DNA from 2 places in the Tissierella carlieri genome. Region 2 is predicted to be linked to the other one. Evidence: a T-box and tRNA genes for the amino acid it is inferred to sense, from the RefSeq annotation. Region 2 holds a T-box; the other holds one or more tRNA genes.
What was found. The T-box of region 2 lies ahead of argS (arginine--tRNA ligase). A T-box ahead of a tRNA ligase gene usually reads a tRNA of that ligase, here a tRNA-Arg.
Positions count from the first base shown of each region.

Region 1: it has a tRNA-Arg gene. The T-box ahead of argS (arginine--tRNA ligase) is inferred to sense a tRNA for this amino acid. The anticodon was not compared.

Region 1 is NZ_JAHLOH010000014.1:1,705-8,209, forward strand. It holds gene KQI38_RS02410 (N-acetylmuramoyl-L-alanine amidase family protein) at 1-2,062, shown strand, start outside; gene KQI38_RS02415 (DUF2179 domain-containing protein) at 2,114-2,635, shown strand; gene KQI38_RS02420 (GerMN domain-containing protein) at 2,705-3,694, shown strand; gene KQI38_RS02425 (XTP/dITP diphosphatase) at 3,862-4,473, shown strand; gene KQI38_RS02430 (metallophosphoesterase) at 4,475-4,954, shown strand; tRNA gene KQI38_RS02435 (tRNA-Gly) at 5,045-5,118, shown strand; tRNA gene KQI38_RS02440 (tRNA-Arg) at 5,128-5,204, shown strand; tRNA gene KQI38_RS02445 (tRNA-His) at 5,225-5,301, shown strand; tRNA gene KQI38_RS02450 (tRNA-Lys) at 5,354-5,429, shown strand; tRNA gene KQI38_RS02455 (tRNA-Leu) at 5,453-5,536, shown strand; tRNA gene KQI38_RS02460 (tRNA-Arg) at 5,587-5,662, shown strand; gene KQI38_RS02465 (Fic family protein) at 6,269-6,505, shown strand, end outside.
Region 2 is NZ_JAHLOH010000045.1:3,783-10,287, reverse strand. It holds gene KQI38_RS15330 (MerR family transcriptional regulator) at 1-228, shown strand, start outside; gene KQI38_RS15325 (MFS transporter) at 331-1,596, shown strand; T-box leader at 1,678-1,879, shown strand; gene argS (arginine--tRNA ligase) at 2,179-3,879, shown strand; gene KQI38_RS15315 (hypothetical protein) at 3,886-4,845, shown strand; gene KQI38_RS15310 (hypothetical protein) at 4,858-5,052, opposite strand; gene KQI38_RS15305 (B12-binding domain-containing radical SAM protein) at 5,205-6,505, shown strand, end outside.

The DNA of each region.
Region 1 (6,505 bases), on a different contig from region 2:
GCTGTCTTTGTTTGTACTATTATTTTTATTTAGTCAAATAGGACATGCAGCCAGTAACAAGACAATTCAAGTAAGTATGAACGGTGCTAAAGTTTCTGTAACACAGGTACCCATCATTATGGACGGACAAGCAATAAATACTGAGTTTCCCTCCTTTGTTCATACCAATAGGACACTAGTACCTATTAGATTTGTATCAGAAAGCTATGGGGCAGAAGTTAGTTGGGATCAAAAAACTAAAACTGCTACAGTGGCCTATGGAAACAAGGAAGGAAAATTCACTATAGATAGCAATGTAGCTATAATAAATGGTGAAAAGAGGATTTTAGATCAATATGCTATTCCAAGAATAGCAAGTTTAGGTGGTAATAGCGGAAGAACCATGGTTCCGCTGAAGTTTGTTACAGAAATCTTCGGTTACGAAGTTGGCTGGGATAGTGCAAAAAATGCCCCTTACATTAACTCTAAACAAGATACTAAGCCAGAAGTTCCGCAAGATGGGTCAAGTATAATCAGTAGTATTTCAGTGGGAAAGGGAAGTACAGATAAAAATAAACTGATTATAAATAGCAGCAAAAGTATTGATTATGAAACTATGTTTTTGCAAGATTCCAATAAGCTGATTATTGATATCAAAGATTCTAAATTATCATTGGAAAATACTAAAGATGCTGAAGGAACAATAGATGTAAAAGATAGTATTATTGAAAAAATTCAATACTCACAGTTTTCTAAAGAGCCTAATATTACTAGAATAGTGGTAACATTAAATCAGATAGTAGAACATAATGTTTTACTAACAAATGATGGAAAAGACATGGCAATATCTTTTGGTAATAAGGTAAAATCAATTACAAAAGAATTAATTGATGGTAAAGAAGCTATTGTAATCCATGGTACATCTGAGGTTAAGGTTAATTTCATGAAACTTAAAAATCCAGAAAGAGTAGTAATAGATTTAATGGATTCTGTTTTAGAAGGAAGTACTTACTATAACTATGATTATGATTTAGGATTTGTAAAAGGAGTTAGAGTATCACAGTTTAATGTTGATAATAACTATAGCCCTATGGATCAAATTGTTAGAATAGTCTTAGACGTAAAAGATGGAATATCAGACCCTAATGTAAAAGTGGATACCTATGGAGATAAGATAGTAATTTATCCTGAAAAATCTTTCTGGGAAAACATTTCTTATACTTCAGAAGGTGATAATAAAATTTTCACTATTAACAATCTTGTGGAAACAGATTACTCCGTAAACTATGAAACTGGAAACAAATGGATACAAGTAACGATCCCGACAGATAATGTAGAATTAAATGAAGGGATAGTATCTATAAAAGATGGATTGATAGATGAAATTCAAGTTGTCAAAGATGAAATAGAGACTAGAGTTTTCATTAAATTTAGAAAGAGTATAGAATATGTTCTACTTTCCAGAGAGTCAGACAGTAAAGTTTCTTTGATGATAATGAAGGATGAAAATGTAAAAACTTCTGACAGGCTTATTGTTATAGATGCTGGACACGGAGGTAAAGATCCAGGAGCTACATCTATAAACAAAAGGAGAGAAAAGGATTTAAATCTTAGTGTTTCACTGAAACTCAATGATGCACTCAAAGCTCAAGGATATAATACAATAATGACTAGAGATACAGATGAATTTATTGATTTATATGAAAGAGCTAGAATAGCAAATGATAACTATGCAGATGTTTTTGTAAGTATACATGGAAATTCTCATGATAATAAGTCTATTGCAGGAATTCAAGTATTATATTGTCCAGCAACTCAGTCAGAGAAAAAAGAAATAGATCAGCATCCATTTGCTAAAATCATAATGGACGAGCTATTAAAGGCTACAGGAGCAGTAGATAAGGGTATAATTCAAAGACCTAATCTAGTAGTTCTTAGGGAAACTAAAATGCCTGCAGTCTTAGTAGAAACAGGATTTTTATCTAATTCGGCTGAAGAAAACCTTTTATTCACTGAAGAGTATCAATATAAAATAGTTAATGCCATAATAAAAGGAATAGAAAAATATTTTGAAATGTATTAATATAATAGGCAAGGGTAACCTTGCTTATTTATTTTTAGGGAGGAGAGAATTATGGAGTTATTATACGGATATTTATTTATTTTCTTTGCAAGGGTGGCAGATGTATCTTTAGCCACTATTAGGACACTTATGGTAGTACAGGGAAGAAGGTTACAAGCTGCATTAATTGGCTTTTTTGAGGTAAGCATTTATGTAACAGCATTGAGTAAAGTAGTTAGTAGCTTAGATAACCCTTTAAATCTTTTATCCTATGCATTGGGATTTGCCTGTGGAAATTATTTAGGAATTACAATAGAAAATAAAATCGCTTTGGGAAATTTGGCAACTCAGATTATTTTAAAAACATCAGATAATAAGGAATTAATTAAAATTCTTAGAGAAAATGGATTTGGAGTAACAGTTATAATAGGTCAAGGATTAGAAGGAAGTAAAGAAATATTAAATGTAGCAATAAACCGTAAAGATTTGACTAATTTAAAGAAAATAGTATATGAATACGATAAAAATGCATTTATTACTGTAAATAATATAAATCCTATTAGTGGTGGGTATTTTGCATCTAATAAAAAGTAAGAGATAAATTAATCATAGTCTGACAACTCTTCTAATATAATGTAATAGTATAATCTAGGAGGGTTGATGATGGTAAATAGGAGAATAATATTATTTGGACTAATAATAGTCTTGGGTCTAACGGTATTAAGTATTGGAAAAAACCTTATTAATGACAGGTTATCAGCTAAGGATGACGAAATACAAATCATTAGATCTGATGAAGAAGAAGTAGTCGTAGCTGAAGAAGAAGGCGTAAGAAAGACAGTTATGTATTTTAGAGATGCAGATGGATATTTAGTTCCTGTAATGCGAAAAATTCCTTGGGAGGAAGGAATTGCGAGAGTAACACTTAATAATATGATAGACAGTGCGGAACTTAGAGAAACTTTGAAACCTACTGGTCTGTTACCAGTTATACCGGCAGGTACAGAGATTTTAGGGATGTCTATAAATGATGAAACTGGTCTGTGTAAGGTTGATTTTTCTGAGAATGTTTTAAGTAATCAATCAGAAAAGGAAGAAGAAAGTTTTATTAAAGGTGTAGTATATACACTGACAGAGTTTCCAGCTATTAAAGAGGTTCAAATACTAGTCGGTGGAAAAGCATTACCTTCTTTAAACTATGGAGGAGATATTAGTAAGCCCCTAGCAAGAGAAAATATTAATTTAGTTGGCAAATTAGAAGATGGTCGTTCTAAAGTAGTCGTTTATTATAAAGGAATGAATAATGAAGAATTTGAATATTTTGTACCAGTAACGATACCTACTTTAGCACCAGTAGCAAATGTATATTCTGCATTGGATATTTTATTTGAAGGGCCACCACAAGATATTGGACTATTTTCAGATATCCCAAGAGATGTTATGCTTCATGGAGTAGAAGTAAAAGATGGTACTGCATATGTAGATATATCCTATGAGAGTTACTCGGATTCATCAGAAGATAAAACCTTTAGTGATATAGTAAAAAATATAGGTCTAACACTAAGTCAATTTGAAGAAATTGAGACCGTTGAGTTACTTATAGATGGAGAAACAATAAATACTACAATTCCAGTTTTTGCAAATGAATATTAATTTGAATTAACAGTTAACAAAGAACAATTAACAAGTTTAAATATTATCGTAGGGGCGAGCTAATATGCTCCCCTTTTCTTTTTTTATTTATAGATAAAAAATTCTATATTTGATAAAATATAATAACAGAGTACAAGATTAGAAAAATAAAGGAGTATATAATTAATATGGAAAAAAGAAAACTTGTAGTATCAACAGGCAATCAACATAAAGTAGAAGAAATAAAAAATATACTTGAGGGTTTATCAATAGAAGTAGTTTCTAAAAAAGATGTAGGATTAGGTGATTTAGAAGTGATAGAAGATGGGGAAACCTTAGAAGAAAATAGTTTAAAAAAGGCTAAGGCTTTAGCTGAAAGGCTAGATTATATGGTTTTAGCAGATGATTCAGGATTATTCGTAGATAAATTAAATGGAGAACCCGGAGTTTATTCTTCAAGATATGCAGGTGAAGAAGGAAATGATAAGAAAAATAATAATAAACTATTGGAAGAGTTGCAGGATATACCTTTGAAGGAGAGAAATGCTAAATTTAAAACAGTTATAGTATTAATTACTGAGGATAAGGAGAGCGCAATAGTTTATGGAGAATGTAAGGGTAAGGTGGGATTTGAGCCAAAAGGTAAAAATGGATTTGGATATGATCCTTTATTTACTCCAGATGGATATGACAAAACCTTTGGAGAATTAGGAGAAGAAATAAAAAATAAAATAAGCCATAGAGCAAAAGCATTAGAAAATCTAAAGGAAGCTCTAAAGAATATATTAGAGGTAGATTAATATGAGAATAGCAGTAGTTAGTGACACCCATGGAAATAATAAGGGCATTATCGAAAAGTTATCAGAGATAGAAAAACCGGATATTTTATTTCACCTTGGAGATTATGTAACTGATGGTGTTGCAATATCTAAAGCACTAGGATTTGAAACTATAATAGTAAAGGGTAATGGAGATTATCTTCATACTGAATATAATGAAGATGAGTTAGTGGAGATTAAAGGAAAGAAAATTTTTCTGACCCATGGACATAAATATAATGTGCAGAATGGAATAGCAAACTTATATTATAAAGGCTTGGAATTAGGAGCTGATATAGTGTTATTTGGTCATATACATGTACCTATTATAGAGAAGATAGGAAACATGATTATAATGAATCCAGGAAGCCCTTCCTTGCCTAGAAATGCTACAAAAATAAAAACTTTTGGCATCATAAACATTGGAAATACAATAGAAACAAAAATAATTGAAATAAATTAATAATATGCTATTGACTTTGTATTTAGAACCTGCTATAATTTTAAATTGTTAGCGAATAAAAGATTAAGTGATCACTGAGTATCGAACTATGCGGGTATAGCTCAGTGGTAGAGCACTGGCTTCCCAAGCCAGCTGCGAGGGTTCGATCCCCTTTACCCGCTCCAACTGTGAGAGCACCTATAGCTCAGTAGGATAGAGCAACGGACTTCTAATCCGTGTGCCGGGGGTTCGAATCCTCCTAGGTGCGCCAGCTTAATAATTTAAAATATGGTGGGTGTGGCCTAGTTGGTTATGGCGCCAGATTGTGGCTCTGGAGGTCGTGGGTTCGAATCCCATCATCCACCCCATATTTAACATCGAAGTAATAAAACTAATTTTGCTAGCAAAACAATTTATCATGATCCATTAGCTCAGTCGGTAGAGCACCTGACTTTTAATCAGGGTGTCCCGCGTTCGAGTCGCGGATGGATCACCACTAATGCCTTATAAAGGGCATATGCGGGAGTGGCGGAACTGGCAGACGCGCTAGACTTAGGATCTAGTGTCATTGACGTGGGGGTTCAAGTCCTCTTTCCCGCACCATACATAAAAATTGGCATGAGCCAATTTTTTTTATACGTAATATTAAATATGCACCAGTAGCTCAATGGATAGAGCATCTGACTTCGGATCAGAGTGTTGGGGGTTCGAGTCCTCTCTGGTGTGCCAAATACAATGAGTGGAAGGGTTTTGAGGGTTTTCCAAAATTAGATTTAACCCTTTTTTAACCCTTCTGAAAAATTAATGCATTAAATAATAAAAAAGATTATTCTTTTGATTATTCTTTTAACTCATTCTAAATGCCTGAATTATTCTAGGTGTTTTTTTATACCATATTGAATTTTACCCCTCCTTTTATTTCATAAATATTTACTAAATGAAGATTAATTCATTTTCATCATAATTTAATTCACTGGCAATAAAAATTAAATTCTTATCAGGATTTTAATATATAAACTAGGTAATATTTATCATTCATTGTCTCATCTTTTGTAATATATATAACTTTTCCCTATCGTGGAAAACATAGAAAAATTATTGTTGTTGGAACTTATGATTAGGTAAAGGAATATATGGATCATATATGATGGAATAAAGAAGGAAAACAAAAAGATAGTAAAATATAGAGGATTTATTGACTAAAACGAAATAATTAAGTTCATAATATAATTAAATATGAAATATAATATAATAAATCTCATGGTTATTTCAAAAAAATATATATATTGAAATAAATGCAATTAGATAGTATAATATATTATAGGAGGTTATATTATGAAGAAACCATTTGAGCCTAATTTTTTACCGATAAGTTTAGATAATTCCGACACCATAGAAATACTTAAATTAGAAGGAGAAGCTAGAGCTAAAGTTGAAAAATTCAATTCGATATTAGAGAGATCAGTAATAAAAAAAGAATTACTTATGCTATTTTCTATGAATGAATCAGTGCAATCTACTAAAATAGAAGGTACTCAAGCAAGTTTTAGTGAAGTTATAGAATCAGAAGTA
Region 2 (6,505 bases):
TTGATAGGTTCATATATAATATTTAAAAACTTTGGTGTGAATAGTAAAATAGATGATAAATATAGAAAAAGTTTTATTTTAAAAAATGTAAAAGAAAAAATAAAGAATCTAAACTATGAACTTATTTATGAAAAAGTTTCAGAACCTTTAGGGAAAGGTGGAAAATACGAAAACTATTTTGTAAAAGGAGAAGAAGTATATTCTTATTTATATTATGGAAAAAGATAGGGTTAACCCTATCTTTAATTATTTGTGCAAACAAAAAGACTTGGAAAATATATTGACATTGTCTAAGGGGTACTATTTAAGATGTGGTCAGGAGGGATCAATATGAAAAACAAAAAGGAGAGATTAAATTTCATATTATTTTCATTAGGTAAATTTGTATCTATTTTTGGTGCATCCATTTATTCTTTTGCCATGGGGCTTCATGTATTAGAAATTACAGGTTCAGGTCTTAGTTTTGCTATGACTCTAATAGTTAGTATAATACCCATGCTAATTATCAATCCGTTTGCTGGAGTTGTAGCTGATAAATTTGATAAAAAAAAGATAGTAGTTTCCATGGATATATTAAATGGAATATTTCTTATACTGTTATATATGGTTAGTAGTATATATGGTCTAAATTTATTAATTATATATATAAGTACATTTATTACTACAATTTTTACTACTATATTTGGCATATCTATGGAATCAGCAATTCCTAATATTGTATCAGAAAATATGCTGATGAATATTAATTCAATTAGCAAGATCATAGACTCTACATCTTCCATATTAGGACCAATGATTGGAGGAGTAGTATTTGCCCTAATAGATATCAGATATTTTATTCTATTTAGCGGAATATGCTATATATTTTCGGGAGTGTCTGAAATGTTTATAGATTTTAAACATAATTATAATGGGAGTAATAAAAGAGAAAACAACATTAGTTTTGTAGAAGATATGAAAAATGGATTAGAATATATTATAGAAAGAAAAGATATAATAGGAATTTTTAGTGTGTTTATTAGCTTGAATTTTTTTATGGGTTTATCAATCACAATACCTTTGCCTTATATAATTAATAATGTATTGACATTAGACTCTAGGAGTTTGGGAATAATTCAGAGTGCATTTCCAATAGGAATGATAATTGGTGCATTGATAATCAAAAAGATCATGCAAAGAGCTTCCTATAAAAAGATTTTAATATTTGCTAGTTTAGCATTAGGTATATGTACAAATTTATTGGGAGTTCCAATAGTGTTTAAAAACTTATTATTTACTAATACTATATATACTTTCTATTATTGTGGAATAATGATTGTTTTCGGAGTCGCAATTTCTTTTATAGATATACCGATTATGTATATGCTACAAAAATTGATACCAGATGAATATAGAGGACGAGTTTTAAGTATAGCTATGAGCATGGTTAAAATTATACTGCCATTAGGATTGATACTGTCTGGATTCTTACTGAATATAATACCAGCTTATTTTATAACCACTGTGGGGGGAATAATGTTGTTCACCACTAATGTATTAGTTTTAAATAAGAAAAAATCATTATTCTGTAATATAAGTGAACAGGAACAATATTAAAGTTCATACACTAATAGAGTAGTTTTAAATATTACTTGTATTTATACAGATAATATTGTATATTATATAGTAATAATTATATATAATTCGTCGATTGAGAGAGTAGAATATTTAACCGTGTTAAAGCGAGCTGGGTTGGTGGGAGCCAGTACAATAGGAAATATTTGAAGAGAACTCAGGAGAATATATCTGAAAAGAGTAGGATATTACGCTAGTAGCGTTAAAATTTCGAGTGGGCATTTGCCAACAAGAGTGGTATCACGGGGTAGCTCTCGTCTCTTATAATAGAGACGAGAGCCTTTTTTATGACCTAACACAGCGAACGATAGGTCCTAAGGGACACCACTGAATGATACCCTACGGGGTAAATAGAGGTTGTGAGCTTTAGTAGGTCAAATGCAACGAACGCCAAATTCATGTGAGCGAAGCGAGCCCTAAAGGACTACCGAATTATACCCTGCGGGGCAAATTAAGGTAGCAAATGAATTTGTGCAATGAGACTGCGTGATATGACCTAACACAGCGACATACAATCAAATAAAAAAGAAACAATTGTGAATTGAATAATAGGAGGTTGAAAATATGTTAAACTTTAGAGAAGAAGTTGTTAAATTAATTAAATCAGAAGTGGATTCGCTTACAGAAGAAGAAATATCTTCTTTAGTAGAAGTGCCACCATCATATGATATGGGTGATTATGCTTTCCCAGTGTTTAGATTAGCTAAGGCTTTTAGAAAAGCACCACCTGCTATAGCTGAGGAATTAGCAAGTAAATTTGGAGAAAATGAGTACTTTGAAAAAATAGAAAATAAAGGTCCATATCTAAATTTCTTTATAAATAAAGGTAAACTTACAGAAGTTACTTTAAATGAAGTGAGAGAAAAAGGGACTAAATACGGTTCTTCAGATATGGGTAATGGTAAGACGGTTATAGTAGAGTATTCATCACCAAATATTGCAAAGCCTTTCCATATTGGCCATATTAGAACAACAGTTATAGGAAATGCTTTATATAAAATATATACTTTCTTAGGATTTGATACAGTTGCTATCAATCATTTAGGTGACTATGGTACTCAATTTGGTATGCTTATTTCTGCATATAAGAAATGGGGAGATAAAGAAGTAATAGAGGCTGATCCTATAAATGAATTATTAAAATTATATGTTAGATTTAACGCAGAAGCAGAAGAACATGAAGAATTAAGAGATGAAGCTAGATATTGGTTTAAAGAATTAGAAAATGGAAATGAAGAGGCTCTGGGGTTATGGGAGTGGATTAGGGAAATAAGCTTAAAGGAGTTCAATAAGGTATATGATATGTTAAATATTAAATTTGACTCCTATGCTGGAGAATCTTTCTATTCCGATAAGATGCCTGCAGTAATAGAGGAATTAAGAGAAAAGAACTTGATGAAGGAATCTCAAGGAGCTTATTTAGTGGATTTAGAGGAATATGGTATGCCACCAGCACTTATTATGAAATCTGATGGCTCAACTTTATATACTACAAGAGATATTGCAGCTGCCTTCTATAGAAAGGAAACCTATGATTTCTACAAAAATATATATGTAGTAGCTTCGCAACAAAATCTTCATTTTAAAGCTTGGATGAAGGTAATAGAGCTTATGGGATATGAGTGGGCAATTGACTGTGTCCATATACCATTTGGTATGGTTAGTCTAGAAGATGGTACTTTATCTACTAGAAAGGGTAGAGTTGTTTTCTTGGAAGATGTATTAAATACTGCAGTTAAAAATACTTTGGATATAATAAATGAAAGAAATCCAAAATTGGAAAATAAAGAAGAAGTAGCGAAACAAGTTGGAATAGGCGCCGTAATATTTCAAGAATTATTTAATCAAAGAATTAAAGATTATGTATTCTCTTGGGATAGAACATTAAGTTTTGAAGGAGAAACCGGTCCTTATGTTCAATATACCCATGCAAGAATAAATTCTTTACTTGAAAGAGGAAAGTTTAATATAGAGAATAATGTAAATTATAGCCTTCTTAATACTGAGGAAGAGATAAATATAACTAGACTATTATATGATTTCCCTAAAGTAGTACTAGATGCTATGGAGAAAAATGAACCTTATTTCATTACAAGACATATAGTCGAAATAGCAAAAGCTTATAATAAGTTCTATAATTCTTGCCCTATAATCACAGATGATATAGAACTTAAAAAAGCAAGACTTATGTTATCCTTTACAGCTAAGACTGTATTAAAAACAGGATTAGATCTATTAGGAATAGAAGCACCAGAAAGAATGTAGATATATATGACTAAAATGAGCTTTGAAAGATTGTTATTAAACTTATTTCAAGAAGATTATAATGAGGGGAAGAGATATGGTTATATATCTCAATTATCTATAATAACTACGAAGTCTTTAATTCCTATGATGAATGAAGAAGGAGTTAGAATTGACTATACTAGATTTTTAGAAGAGTTTAAACTATGGTTAAACTATAGAATTGGAGAAAACTCTTCCTTGTTAAATACACAAGGAAGAGTAAATCCAAGTTTATATTGGAATGATAAAGATGATTCTATAATAAGTAGAATAATACCTCTAGTTCTTGCAAATCAAAGATATGAAATAATAGAAGAAGAAACTATAAGAAATATACTATTTACATCTGGAAATCTTCAATTTTTATTTGAAACAATAGCTATTGTACATTTATTGTATTTAGTTCTTAGAGATGAGGATAATATAATAGAAAAGCTGAAGGAAAATATTATTGGATTTTCTCAAACTAATTATATGGATAAATATAAAAAGCATTATAGAATAGAAATTGAGAATTATTCAGGCAATTTCAAGGTAGAGTTTGAAAGAGAAAAAATACATCTATTGAATTTTTTAAATGGTATAATAAATAATAGGTATTTGAGTCTAGAGGATATTCTTAAGGTTTTAGATAAAGAAGAGTCAAAGACATTAATAGGCAAAGTATTGTACGACTTTTTATATGATTCAAATAAGGAATATAATCTTCCTAGATTTTATATTAATCTCGGTGAATATATTATATCTTTAAGAAAATCTAGAATAGACCCTGATAAGCTAAAGATAAAAGAATATATTTTACCAGATATATTTAATTTTAATGAAGGTGATGTTTTTTTTCATTCTTTACTTAAGGAAGCTAAGGTAATAAAAAAAGAAGTAAAGGATGACACCTTAACTTCTTTAATTCAGACTAAAACTGGTATGTACTTATTTAAAAGATAGACCCTTAGGGGTCTATTTTCTTAGATACTCTAAAAAATCTTTTTCGTCAATTTCCGCTAAAGAGCTTAATTCCTCCACAATACTGTCTTTTAAACTTAAAAATTCATTTATTTTAGTATTGCTACCTGTATATTCCAAGGCTTCAATAATTAATAGCATATCATCTTTAGACATTTCTTGGATAGAAATTTTATCGAATTCTCTCATGATTTATCTCCTTTCTTGTCGTATTATACAATATATTCTATAAGACTTTTGTCAAAAATTCAATGACTAATCTTATCTTTTCGTAAATTCTCTGTATAAGACTAAAAACTAATGATATAATGTATTTAATATAATAAAAGGAAGGTAAATAGATGAAAGTAATATTAAGTACATTAAATTCTAAATTTATTCATTCCTGTTTAGCTATTAGGTATTTACAGGGGTATGTTGAGGATTTAATCCACATTGATATAAAAGAATATACAATAAATCAAAATATAGATTTTATAGCTTCAGATTTATATAAATTGGAGCCTGAGATTATTGGATTTTCAACTTATATTTGGAATTTAACAGAGACATTGAAAATATGTAAGATTATGAAAATAGTAAATCCCAAAATAAAAATAATTTTAGGGGGACCAGAAGTTTCTTTTGATGGAGAAAAGATTTTAGAAGATAATAAGTTTATTGATTTTATTATTTATGGTGAAGGAGAAGAAACGTTTAGGGAGTTTATAAAAAAATTAATTGACGGCGATGAAGATTATGATGATATAGAGGGATTAATCTATTCTCAAGGAAATAGAATTATTAAAAATCCTCCTAGAACTTTGATTAAAGATTTAAACATTATACCGTCTCCGTATAAAAATATAGGAGATGAGTTTGAAAATAAAATAGTATATTTTGAATCTTCAAGGGGATGCCCATTTAACTGTGAGTTTTGTCTTTCGTCAACTATTAAAGGAGTAAGATATTTTGAGATTAATAGGGTTAAGGAAGAGTTGAACAACCTAATTGAAGGCAAAGTGAGGCAGGTAAAATTTGTAGATAGAACCTTTAATGCTAATAAAAATTATGCAATGGAGATAATGAATTTTATTATAGATAAGAATCCAAAGGATATAAACTTTCATTTTGAGGTCACAGCTCATCTATTAGATAGAGAAATGCTAGATTTTTTGTCTGGCGTAAAAGAAGGATTGTTTCAATTTGAAGTAGGTGTACAATCTACTAATTTAGATACTATAGATGCTATTGGAAGAACTACTGACTTTGAGAAATTAAGAGATATTACTAAGGAGATAAAATCACATAAAAATATTCATCAGCATTTAGATTTAATTGCAGGACTTCCATATGAGGGGTATGATTCTTTTAGGAAATCTTTTAATGATGTATATGAAATAAGACCTCAAAAAATACAATTAGGTTTCTTAAAATTACTTAAGGGCTCTGGATTAAGAAAGGATCAAGAGAAATATGGATTTAAGTATCTGGATGAACCTCCTTATGAAGTATTGGAAAATGATTTTATTAAGTTTAAAGAAATAATAAAATTAAAGATAATAGAAGATTTAGTAGAGAGGTATTATAACGAAGGATATTTTGAGCATACGCTGGAATTCATAGTTTACAATCATTATACTAGCCCATTTGATTTTTATGA